3 regions of the Phytobacter cepae genome follow, and region 1 is predicted to be linked to each of the others. Evidence: predicted binding sites of a transcription regulator. Region 1 holds the regulator's gene; each other region holds the start of a gene.

Region 1 (4,246 bases):
GCTAAAGCGGGTGCCTTTACCCGGTGTACTCTGGATTTCCAGCTTGCTGTCATGGTGATTCACCGCGTGTTTAACTATCGCCAGGCCCAGGCCACTGCCCCCGGTCTGGCGGGAGCGGGCTTTGTCCACGCGGTAGAAACGTTCTGTCAGACGCGGAATGTGCTCTGCTGAAATCCCAGGCCCGTTATCCTCAACGCTGAACTGCACACCCTGTGCCACACGCTGCCACTGCACGGTGATGTGCGTCCCGGCGGGCGTATGGTTGACGGCGTTGTAGACCAGGTTCGAAATCGCACTGCGCAGTTGCTCCTCATTGCCCAGCACTTTTAGCGCACCATCCACCACAAACTCCAGTTCGTGCTTATTGTGACTTAAGGTTTGCGCTTCTCTCTCCACCACCCGAAGCATCATCGGCACATCAATGATTTCATTCGGCGGCGTGATGGGTGCGGCTTCGATTTTAGAGAGCGTCAGGAGCTGCTTCACCAGCCCTTCCATGCGCGATGTTTGTTCTCGCATGGTATGTAACGCTTTCTCACGCGGTAGCCCCTCCAGCGTCTGTTCCTGCATCATCTCCAGGTAGCCCTGCAATACCGTTAACGGCGTGCGAAGTTCATGGCTGACGTTGGCAAAGAAGTTACGTCGCGCCCCTTCAAGCTGGTGCATTTGCGTGACGTCACGCGCCACCATCAGCAACTGCTGCTCGCTGTAAGGCATCATGCGCATCTCAAGATGACGCCCATTGTTCAGCACCAGATTCAACGGGCGATCAAAGTTTCGCGCTTTGTAGTAACGGGTAAATTCGGGGTAGCGCAGCAGGTTGAGGATGTTTTGGCCGTTATCGTCCGGCCAGCGCAGATTGAGAAGCTGTTGTGCCAGTCCGTTACACCAGAAAATAGCCCCCTCTTCCGTAGTGAGCACAACGGCATCCGGCAAGGATTCCGCACCGCTGCGAAAACGCTTAATGAGATTGCCCAGTTCGCGACGACGCTTTTTATTGCGCATCTGCATCTGGTGCAGGCCGTAAAGCAGCGGTTCCCAACTGCCGGTGCCAGGGGGCGGGGTCATGCTTTTATCGACCCATAGCCACCAGGAAAGACGCATTAAATTCCAGAAATGCCAGGCCAGTAGTCCGGTGACTGCCGCCAGCAAAAACCACGGCAGGTAACCAAAGAATATGCCAAGCAGTGCAGCAGGTAGACAACATAGGATGAGTTCGAGTACCAGCCTTTTCCATGACAGCCGTTCCAGCACGCGTCACACTCCTGTCAGATTTCAGAAACGGGTTGAGAAGCGATAACCCGTGCCGCGAACTGTCTGTACCATACGATCGTGGCCGCTGGTTTCCAGTGCTTTACGCAAGCGGCGAATATGCACGTCGACCGTGCGATCTTCTACATAGACATTGGTTCCCCAGACGTGGTTAAGCAGCTGTTCACGGCTGTAGACGCGTTCCGGGTGCGTCATGAAGAAGTGCAACAGCTTAAACTCCGTCGGCCCCATGTCCAGCGGATTCTCGCCGGTCATCACCCGATGAGAGCTTGGGTCGAGGCTCAGCCCCTGCATCTCAATGACCTCTTCTACCGCCATAGGCGAGATGCGACGCATAACCGCTTTGATTCGCGCAACCAGCTCTTTAGGGGAGAAAGGTTTAGTGATGTAATCGTCTGCACCGGTTTCAAGGCCGCGCACACGATCTTCTTCTTCACCGCGAGCCGTCAGCATCATCACCGGGATTTCCCGAGTCATGGCTTCACGTTTGAGGTGCTTAATAAACTGGATACCAGAGCCGCCTGGCAACATCCAGTCCAGTAAAATCAGATCGGGCCAGGGTTCATTCAGTTGGTTCACCGCGCTGTCATAATCTTCCGCTTCGACAGGTTGAAAGCCGTTTTGCTCAAGCACGAAACACACCATTTCACGAATGGGAGCTTCATCTTCTACGACCAGAATGCGTCTTGCCATAATTTGCCCTGTTTAATTAAAGTCATCAGTCAACCGCGGCGCCAGTATGCGTCACTTTTGTGACAGATTTATGAAACAAATGACCAACAGATGACGCATCATTCCGTTATATGACAGCGGCTAAGCGCTTTCGCTGGCGGCTCATAGGCTCTTGAATGTTATAATCCCGTTTACGCTTTTTTGCCATGGAACCGCTATGCGCATCATTCATACATCGGACTGGCACCTCGGTCAGAACTTTTACAGCAAGAGCCGTGCCGCCGAGCACGACGCTTTTCTCTCCTGGCTACTGACCACGGCTGAAGAACATCAGGTTGACGCGATCATTGTCGCGGGCGACATCTTTGATACCGGTTCGCCCCCCAGCTACGCGCGCGAACTCTATAACCGGTTTGTCGTGAAGTTACAAAACACCGGCTGTCATCTGGTTGTGCTGGCCGGGAATCACGACTCCGTCGCCACACTCAATGAATCAAAAGATATTCTGGCCTGGCTGAAAACCACCGTCGTCGCCAGCGCGGGAAGCGCCCCTTTCTATTTACCGTTGCGCGATGGCTCGCCAGGCGCGGTGTTCTGCCCGGTACCGTTTTTACGTCCGCGCGACATTGTGACCAGCCAGGCCGGGCTTTCCGGGCAGCAAAAGCAGCAGCATCTGTTAGGCGCCATCACCGACTACTACCAGCAACAGCATGATGCCGCCTGCACACTCCGCGGCGAACAGACCTTACCTATCATCGCCAGCGGTCACCTCACGACGGTAGGCGCCAGTAAAAGTGATGCCGTACGCGAGATTTATATCGGCACCCTGGACGCCTTCCCGGCGCAGAATTTCCCGTCCGCCGATTATATCGCGCTGGGCCATATTCACCGTCCGCAGAAGATTGGCGGTCAGGAACATATTCGCTACTGCGGCTCGCCCATCGCCCTGAGCTTTGATGAAACCGGCAAAAGTAAATATGTCAATTTAGTGACCTTTGACGCGGGAAAGCTGGCCGACGTGACGGCACTGGAAGTGCCTGTTACCCAGCAATTAGGGGTCATTAAAGGCGACCTGACGGCCATTCGCGAACAGCTTGAACAGTGGCGGCATCATGATGCTGCGCGCCCCGTCTGGCTGGATATCGAAATAGCCACCGACGACTACCTCAGCGATATGCAGCGGAAAATTCAGTTGCTGACCGCCGAACTGCCGGTAGAAGTGTTGCTGGTTCGCCGCAGCCGGGAGCAACGTGAACGCATTCTTGCCGGTGAGCGCCGTGAAACCCTCAGCGAATTAAGCGTGGAGGAGGTCTTCGCGCGCCGTCTGGCCCAGGAAGAACTGGATGAGACACAACAGGCCAGATTAGAGGCGCTCTTTGCAGAAACACTGCACGGCCTGCACCAGGAGCACGACGCATGAAAATTCTCAGCCTGCGCCTGAAAAACCTCAACTCCCTGAAAGGGGAATGGAAGATAGATTTTACCGCCGAACCTTTTGCCAGCAACGGTCTGTTTGCCATTACCGGGGCGACCGGCGCGGGTAAAACCACCCTGCTGGATGCCATCTGCCTCGCGCTTTACCATGAAACACCGCGCCTGAATAACGTCTCGCAGTCGCAAAATGATTTGATGACCCGTGACACGGCCGATTGCCTGGCAGAGGTCGAATTCGAAGTTAAAGGCATTGCCTATCGCGCCTTCTGGAGCCAGACCCGCGCCCGAAACCAGCCCGACGGGAATTTGCAGGTCCCGCGCGTTGAACTTGCGCAGTGTGCTGACGGCAAAATTCTGGCGGATAAAGTCAAAGATAAGCTCGAACTTACCGCCTCGCTGACGGGGCTGGACTATGGGCGCTTCACCCGTTCAATGCTGCTCTCACAGGGCCAGTTTGCCGCCTTTCTGAATGCTAAACCCAAAGAGCGCGCGGAACTGCTGGAAGAGCTGACCGGCACCGAGATCTACGGACAGATTTCTGCCGAGGTGTTTGAAAAACATAAAATCGCCCGCACGGCGCTGGAAAAATGCCAGGCTCAGGCAGAAGGCGTAGTGCTGCTCAATGACGATCAGCGCACGGCCCTCACCGCAGGTTTGCAGGTACTCACTGACGAGGAACAGCGCCTGCTGACCCGACAGCAGACCGCACAAACGCAGCTCAACTGGCTGAATCGCAGCCAGGAGTTGCGTCTCGCCCTCCAGCACGCGCAGGCGGCAAGTCAGCGTGCCGTTCAGGCGCAAAATGATGCCCAGCCCCAGCTCGCGCTGCTCAGTCGTGCCCAACCCGCCCTGGCGCTTCGTCCACTCT
Region 2 (4,246 bases), 1.5 Mb from region 1:
GATCCTGATAACCGAAGGCATTCACCAGGCGATCGATCTGGTATCACGCATGTTGTGTAATCCCGGCGATAGCGCCTGGATTGAGGAACCCGCCTACTGGGGCATTCGCAATGTCCTGGCGATGAATGGCGTCACGCTGGAATCCATCAACGTCGACCATGCCGGTATGAATCCTCCCGAAGCCGGGAATATGCCGCCAAAACTGATTTTTGTTACCCCCTCTCACCAGTATCCTCTCGGCTGCGTGATGAGTCTTGAACGTCGCCAGCGTTTATTAGCGCTGGCACGGCAAACGGGAAGCTGGATTGTCGAGGATGATTACGACAGCGAGTTTCGCTTTTCCGGTCAGCCCATCCCTGCGCTGCAGGGCCTGGTGGACGATGCCCCGGTCATTTACACCGGCACATTCAGTAAGACACTCTACCCAGGGCTTCGTCTCGGCTATCTGGTGCTGCCTCGCCCGTTGATGCAGGCTTTAAAGACAGCGCATACGGAGCTTTATCGTGGTGGGCGACTGTTGGATCAGGAAGCGCTGGCGCTGTTTATCAGCGAAGGGTATTACACGGCGCACATTCGTCGAATGCGGTTACTCTATGCCCGACGCCGCGCACGGCTGGCAGGCCTGATTACAGACGCGCTCGGAAAAGAGGCCTTAAGTGAATATAACGACAATGCCGGCCTGCACCTGGTGCTGTCACTGCCCGACAAATGCGATGACGTAGCCCTTGCTCGCAGGGCGAACGAACGGGGCATTCTGGTGCGCGCGCTTTCACGCTATTACGCAGGAAATGAGCCGCTTAAAGGCCTGTTAATGGGCTTTGCCGCCATGGAAGAGGAGGAGATGGAGGCAGCGTTTAAGGGACTGCTCGACTGCATCAAAGGGCAGAGTTAAGACAACAAAAAGCCGGGTCGCTTTCGCTTAACCCGGCTTATTCTTTCGCGTATTAATTACGCTTCAATGGCAGCGCGCAGTTTCTTCATCGCGTTCTTTTCCAGCTGGCGTACACGCTCAGCGGAAACACCGTAACGATCTGCCAGTTCCTGCAGCGTGGACTTGTTGTCGTCGTCCAGCCAACGGGCGCGGATAATATCCTGGCTACGCTCATCGAGACCTTCCATCGCAAAGGTCAGTTTGTTAGCGGCCTGCTCTTCCCAGTTATCATCTTCAATGCCGTCAGCAAAGTTAGACGATTTGTCCTGCAGGTAGAGCACCGGCGCAACCGCGTGGCTTTCGGAATCGTCGTCGGAGGACATATCAAACGCCATATCCTGTGCCGACATACGGGATTCCATTTCGCGCACGTCTTTGCTGCTCACGCCCAGTTCACGGGCCACCATTTCCACTTCATCCTGATTAAACCAGCCCAGACGCTGCTTGGTTTTACGCAGGTTAAAGAACAGTTTACGCTGTGCTTTGGTGGTGGCGACTTTCACAATGCGCCAGTTACGCAGCACGTATTCATGAATTTCGGCTTTGATCCAGTGCACGGCGAAAGAGACCAGACGTACACCCACTTCCGGGTTAAAACGGCGCACGGCTTTCATCAGGCCGATGTTACCTTCCTGAATCAGGTCAGCCTGCGGCAGGCCATAGCCCGAATAGTTACGAGCAACATGAACAACAAAGCGCAGGTGAGACAGGATCAGCGTTTTAGCTGCTTCCAGATCGCCCTGGTAATGCAGCTTTTCAGCCAATGCCCTTTCTTCATCAGCCGTCAACATCGGCCATGCGTTCGCAGCCCGGACGTAAGACTCCAGGTTACCAACAGGGGCTAAAGCTAAAGATTGCATTTCTTTGGTCATTCAAATCCTCTCAATTTACATCCGACTGGCGGCGGTCTGTCCCCATCAGGCAACAAACATGCCAGCGTTAATGAGCAACGAGAATAGCATTCACTCTTTTATCAGACAGTGATTTTATCCACAAGTTCCAGGATGGGTTGTGAATAAATTAGGCACAAAATGTGACATAAGTATGAAAAACCGGGGCAGGAAAAGGGAGATATGAGTTATACGCTTTCCCTGCTACGGGAATACTGCATTGCAGGGAAAGAGTATATCAGAGATTTTTTACTGTGGAGTAAAGTGACGTAAATGTTGAACTGTGGCAAGCCAGGCGGCCACCCAGCCAATCATTGAGCACACCAGCAGCAGTAGCAAACATTCATCAAACGACAGACCACTTAATTCAAACTGCGTGCCGAACACCTTCGCCACTTCGGTCACCGCCGATGAAAGGCGCATCACCAGAATCTCAGAAAGAATGAGTGACAGGAACGCGCCGCAAAAGCCCAGTAGTGCCCCGCCATACAGGAAAGGACGCAGGATAAAGCCATCCGTTGCGCCAATCAGCTTCTGGACGTTGATGGTGTCACGACGAGAGAAGATACTTAAGCGCACGCTGTTACCAATGACCAGGAAAACAGCCGCCACCATTAATACGCCAATCATCGCCGACACCCGCCCGACCAGCCCGGTCAGAGAAGCCAGACGCGCAAACCAGCTGTCGTCCATACGCACTTCATCAATGCCGTGCAGCCTGGTAATACGATCACGCAACGTATTCAGCGAGTCGGTTCCCTGGAAATCCAGCTTCGGGATCACCACGGCGACCGCCGGCAACGGGTTTTCTTCCAGCATATCCAGTGCGCCGCCAAACCCCGACCAGTTACGGAATTCCCCCAGCGCATCTTCGCGAGACAGGTAATTGACCTTCTCAACCCCCTGTTCGGACTGCAACTGCCCCACCACCTGGGCTGCCGCATCGTCATCCAGCGATTTATCCAGGTACACGGTAATTTGCGGAGACGGGTAATATTGCGAGGCGGCCTCGTTGACGTTTTTGTAAACCATATAGCAGACGCTCGGCAGCGTCAGGGAGATGGCGATCACCATCACCGTCAGGAAGGTCGCAAACGGCTTGCTTTTAAGATCCTGCAACGCCCCCTGGAAGGCGTAGCGCACCTGCTCGTTAAAAACATTGGTTTTACGCGAGTTCGGTTTCGGTGGCGTTTTACCCCGGCGCGGAGCGTTACGTCCCGCATCCCCTGCACCGCCTGCCGACTTACGGAAACGATCTAATTTGCCGCCGAACCGGCGTATGTGGTTCATTGCCTCGCGCTTATTCACCGATGCGGCCTCCATGCATATGCCCGTCGCTGAGGGACAGGACGCGGTAAGGACGGCTGGAAATAAGCCCCAGGGCATGCGTCGCCATCAGAACCGTTACCCCAACGCGGTTGAACTCCTCGAAAAGACGTAAAATCCCCTCAGAGAGGGCTTCATCCAGGTTACCGGTCGGTTCATCCGCCAGCAGCACCGCAGGCTTGTTCACCACCGCACGGGCAATGCCCACGCGCTGTTGCTCACCACCAGACAGCTGAATGGGGAAACTTCTCGCTTTGTCGAGCAAGCCCACTTTATCTAACGCCGCAGAGACGCGACGGCGGATGTCATCCCCGCTGGCGCCGGCAATAATCAACGGGATCGCCACGTTGTCGTATACCGTTCTGTCCATTAAGAGATGGTGATCCTGGAAAATCATGCCGATCTGTCGACGCAAAAACGGCACTTCGCGGTTTTTCAGGCGCGAAATATCATGCCCAGCAAACAGAATTTTCCCGGCGCTTGGCCGCTCGATGCCACAAATAAGCTTAAGCAGAGTACTTTTCCCTGCGCCGGAGTGGCCGGTCAGAAATGCCATCTCGCCCGGTTGCAGGTGGAAAGTCACCCCCTGCAACGCTTGTCTCCCACCGAGATAGGCTTTGCTGACGTGTTCAAAGCGAATCATTGTTAATCCTCTCGGGCAAAAAGTGCCTCTATAAAATCGCCCGCATTAAACGGACGCAGGTCCTCAATACGTTCGCCGACCCCGATGTAACGAATAGGAATGCCGAACTGATCGGCGACCGAGAAGATGACACCCCCCTTGGCGGTTCCGTCCAGCTTGGTCAGCGTTATCCCTGTCAGGCCAACAGCTTCATGGAACAGTTTGGCCTGGCTTACCGCATTCTGCCCGGTGCTGGCATCAATAGTCAGCATGATTTCATGCGGGGCATCCTCGTCCAGCTTTTTCATAACGCGGACAATTTTCTTCAGTTCTTCCATCAGGTGCGCTTTATTCTGCAAGCGCCCGGCAGTGTCGGCGATCAGCACATCCACGTGGCGCGCTTTCGCTGCCTGAATCGCATCAAAAATTACCGAAGCTGAGTCCGCACCGGTATGCTGAGCGATGACCGGAATGTTG
Region 3 (4,246 bases), 2.3 Mb from region 1:
ACTCGCAGGCTGGCAAGTAACCCCGCCGCGCGGCAGGCGCATAATTCCCCCTGACAGGTCCCCATCCCCACGCGTGTGCGCCGGCGTAAATCCAGCAGCGAATTCACGTTGAGATTTTCCACTGCATACTGAACCTCGCCAGCGGTTACCGCTTCACACTCGCAGACCAGACTGCGGTTGTGGCGATGGCTTCCCAGCCAGTCCGGGGTACGATCCCCGTGACGATAAACGGCCGAACCGCGCAGCGGCACGGGCAGGGAGATGATTTTTTGCAGCGTCTGCTCCGTCGGCTGCTGAGAGCCCGGCAGGGGCGTAGTGGCGGTGGTGCAGGACGCGCTGTGGTTCAGCTTGCGACACACTGCGTCGGTTGCCCACTCTGCCATCAGGCGGTAGGTCATCAGTTTGCCGCCGGTGATGGTAATGAACCCCTCCATACCGTCTCGTTCTGCATGGTCGAGCAGGACAATGCCGCGGCTGACGTTACGCCCGGTCGGATCATCGTCACTGGCGACCAATGGACGCACACCCGCATAGGCGCGCAGCACGCGCGTTTGCGCCATACGCGGGGCCAGTTTTTCCCCTTCACGAAGGAGAATCTCGACCTCCTCGGGGGTGACACGCGTGTTATCAATGTCGTTGTAATCAATGTGGGTAGAGGTGGTGCCAATCAGAGAAATGGTGTCGCCAGGCACCAGGATGTCGGCATCGGCAGGCTTACGGCAGCGGTTAATCACCTGCTGATTGATACGATGATCGAGAATGAGCAGTGCGCCTTTCGCCGGGAACATGCGAATGCGGAGATCGGCGTATTCCGCGATATGTTGCCCCCAAATGCCGGCGGCGTTCACCACCACGGGGGCATGTAATGCATATTTTTCCCGCGACTGGGGGTGAAGCAACTGCACACCGCTCACCCGGTCGCCCTGGCGAATCAGGCCACATACGGCATGCCCGGTTAATATCACTGCACCGTGTTCGCGCGCATCAAGCATATTACTGGCGGTCAGGCGAAAGGGGTCGACGGTGCCGTCTGGAACGCGTACCGCGCCGATGAGCGCCGGGTTTACGGTTGGCTCAATGCGTAGCGCTTCTTCAGGTGTCATCGCCTGCGCAGAGATGCCCGCTTTCTGGCAGGCAGCAATAAAGTGTTGCTGCCAGGCCAGATCGTCCTCCGGCAGAGTAATGAACAGCCCGCCGGTCGGCTCAATACAGTGACGGGCGATACGCTTGAGGATCTGGTTTTCGGCGATGCATTCCCGCGCTGATTCATTATCGGTCACCGCGTAGCGTGCGCCACTGTGCAGTAGCCCGTGATTGCGGCCCGTCGCGCCAGTGGCGATATCATGCCGTTCGACCAGCGCAACCCGCAGCCCCCTTAGTGAGCAGTCGCGCGCAATCCCTGCCCCGGTTGCTCCCCCGCCAATAATGATGACATCGAAGTCAGTCGCATTGCTCATCGTCATGTCCTTCCATAGCGAAATTATTTTTATTATTTAGCCACACTGTCACTGTGGTTTGTTTGATATCGCGCATATTCGAACAAAAAACGAAAGCGGGAAGGGTGTTTGATGCGTGAAACTGGAGCTTTGTCATAATTCTGTAACATAAAATGCGACAGTTGGTTTTTTCTTATTAGACTTTCCTTAATATTGCGGCCAGAGAAACACACTGTAGTTTCGTTTTCACTCATAGCAGCCATAAATCATGAAAAACATACGCCACGGAGGCTTAGATGCTGAGTATTTTTAGACCGGAACCCCATCGGGCGCGCGTTCCATCCGACCAGGTCGATCCCCTTTACCGCCGTCTGCGCTGGCAGATTTTTCTGGGCATTTTCTTCGGCTATGCCGCTTACTATCTGGTGCGCAAGAACTTTGCCCTGGCGATGCCCTATCTGGTGGAGCAGGGGTTCTCGCGCGGCGATTTAGGTTTTGCGCTGTCCGGCATTTCTATTGCCTATGGATTTTCGAAATTCATCATGGGCTCGGTGTCGGATCGTTCGAATCCGCGCGTGTTTCTCCCGGCCGGCTTGATCCTCGCTGCGGCAGTCATGCTGTTTATGGGCTTTGTGCCCTGGGCGACCTCCAGCATTGCAGTGATGTTCGTCCTGCTGTTCCTGTGCGGCTGGTTCCAGGGGATGGGGTGGCCGCCATGCGGGCGCACCATGGTGCACTGGTGGTCGCAGAAGGAGCGTGGCGGCATCGTCTCAGTCTGGAACTGCGCGCATAACGTGGGGGGCGGGATTCCACCGCTGCTGTTCCTGCTCGGCATGGCCTGGTTTAACGACTGGCGGGCGGCGCTCTATATGCCAGCGTTCGGCGCCATTATCGTGGCGCTCTTTGCCTTCGCTATGATGCGCGACACGCCGCAATCCTGCGGCTTGCCGCCGATTGAAGAGTATAAGAACGACTATCCGGATGATTACAGCGAGAAGGCTGAAGAGGAGCTGACGGCGAAGCAAATCTTCATGCAGTACGTCTTCCCGAACCGTCTGCTGTGGTATATCGCTATCGCTAACGTGTTCGTTTACTTACTGCGTTACGGCATTCTGGACTGGTCACCGACCTACCTGAAAGAGGTGAAACATTTCGCGCTGGATAAGTCTTCATGGGCCTATTTCCTGTATGAATATGCCGGGATCCCTGGGACCTTAATCTGCGGCTGGATGTCGGACAAAGTCTTCCGTGGCAACCGTGGGGCAACCGGGGTCTTCTTTATGACGCTGGTGACCATCGCCACCATTGTCTACTGGCTTAATCCGGCTGGTAATCCTGGCGTCGATATGGCCTGTATGATCGTTATCGGCTTCCTGATTTACGGTCCGGTAATGTTGATTGGCCTGCACGCCCTTGAACTGGCACCGAAAAAAGCCGCCGGCACCGCTGCGGGCTTTACCGGTCTGTTTGGGTACCTTGGCGGGTCAGTGGCCGCCAGTGCGATTGTCGGGTATACCGTTGATTTCTTCGGCTGGGATGGCGGCTTTATGGTGATGATCGGCGGCAGCATTCTGGCGGTGTTACTGCTGATTGTGGTGATGATCGGCGAACGTAAACATCATGCCGAGATCGCGGCGAAGCGTCAGTAAAGCAATAAAAAAGGGCCGTAAGGCCCTTTTTACATTTCAATCTCAATATCCCCTTTTGCCCTGCAACAACAGGGCAAAATCTCATCGGGCTGGATAAATGCCAGCGGCTCGGTCAGCCAGTCAACCTGGCCTGAGACCAGTCGGCAGCGGCAGGAGCCACAGTAGCCTTCCCGACATTGATACTCCACCGTTACCCGATGCGATTCGAGTGCCACCAGCAGAGAAGGGTGCTCTTCCTGGCACATCAACTGCGTGCCAGTCAGACGCAAGGTTACGCGTGTCATCAGAGCTGGAAGTTGCTCAGGTCGTCAGTGTCGACTTCAGAGTCGATCTGACCGACCAGATAGGAGCTCACTTCCACTTCCTGTGGGGCAACCTGCACGTTGTCAGACACCAGCCAGGTGTTGATCCACGGAATCGGGTTAGAGCGGGTCTGGAACGGCAGATCCAGGCCGACTGCCTGCATGCGGATATTGGTGATGTACTCAATATACTGCCACAGGATGTCTTTATTCAGACCGATCATGGAGCCGTCGCGGAACAGGTACTCAGCCCACTCTTTCTCCTGAACGGCTGCCAGCACAAACAGGTCATAGCACTCTTGTTTGCACTCTTCGGCAATTTCCGCCATCTCCGGGTCATCGACGCCAGAACGCAGCAGATTGAGCATATGCTGCGTGCCGGTCAGATGCAGGGCTTCATCACGTGCAATCAAACGGATGATTTTGGCATTGCCTTCCATCAGTTCGCGTTCGGCGAAGGCAAAGGAGCAGGCAAAGCTGACGTAAAAACGGATCGCTTCCAGCGCGTTGACGCTCATCAGGCACAGATAAAGCTGCTTTTTCAATGCTCGCAGGCTAACGGTGACGGTTTTGCCATTAACGGTGTGGGTGCCTTCACCCAGCAGATGCCAGTAGCTGGTCATCTCGATCAGGGCGTCATAGTAGTGAGCAATCCCTTCCGCACGTTTCTGAATCTGCTCGTTGGTGACGATGTCGTCAAACACAAGAGAGGGATCGTTAACGATGTTACGGATGATGTGCGTATAAGAGCGGGAATGGATCGTCTCGGAAAACGCCCAGGTTTCAACCCAGGTTTCCAGCTCAGGAATTGAGATCAGCGGCAGCAGCGCCACGTTCGGGCTACGCCCCTGAATGGAGT

Evidence for each region. Region 1 encodes PhoB, which activates phosphate uptake and scavenging genes when phosphate is short. Its sites were predicted from a motif close to CTGTCATAAAACTGNCNNAT; they were not measured.
Region 2: a site for PhoB is predicted at 1,963-1,982, ahead of rpoH (RNA polymerase sigma factor RpoH). Genes of this name have one in related genera too.
Region 3: a site for PhoB is predicted at 1,587-1,606, ahead of glpT (glycerol-3-phosphate transporter). Genes of this name have one in related genera too.

What each region holds. Positions count from the first base shown of each region.
Region 1 covers NZ_CM135107.1:4,019,596-4,023,841, forward strand. The annotation lists gene phoR (phosphate regulon sensor histidine kinase PhoR) at 1-1,254, opposite strand, end outside; gene phoB (phosphate response regulator transcription factor PhoB) at 1,276-1,965, opposite strand; gene sbcD (exonuclease subunit SbcD) at 2,162-3,364, shown strand; gene sbcC (exonuclease subunit SbcC) at 3,361-4,246, shown strand, end outside.
Region 2 covers NZ_CM135107.1:356,935-361,180, reverse strand. The annotation lists gene pdxR (MocR-like pyridoxine biosynthesis transcription factor PdxR) at 1-892, shown strand, start outside; gene rpoH (RNA polymerase sigma factor RpoH) at 949-1,803, opposite strand; gene ftsX (permease-like cell division protein FtsX) at 2,071-3,129, opposite strand; gene ftsE (cell division ATP-binding protein FtsE) at 3,122-3,790, opposite strand; gene ftsY (signal recognition particle-docking protein FtsY) at 3,793-4,246, opposite strand, start outside.
Region 3 covers NZ_CM135107.1:1,681,231-1,685,476, forward strand. The annotation lists gene glpA (anaerobic glycerol-3-phosphate dehydrogenase subunit A) at 1-1,457, opposite strand, end outside; gene glpT (glycerol-3-phosphate transporter) at 1,733-3,085, shown strand; gene yfaE (class I ribonucleotide reductase maintenance protein YfaE) at 3,115-3,369, opposite strand; gene nrdB (class Ia ribonucleoside-diphosphate reductase subunit beta) at 3,369-4,246, opposite strand, start outside.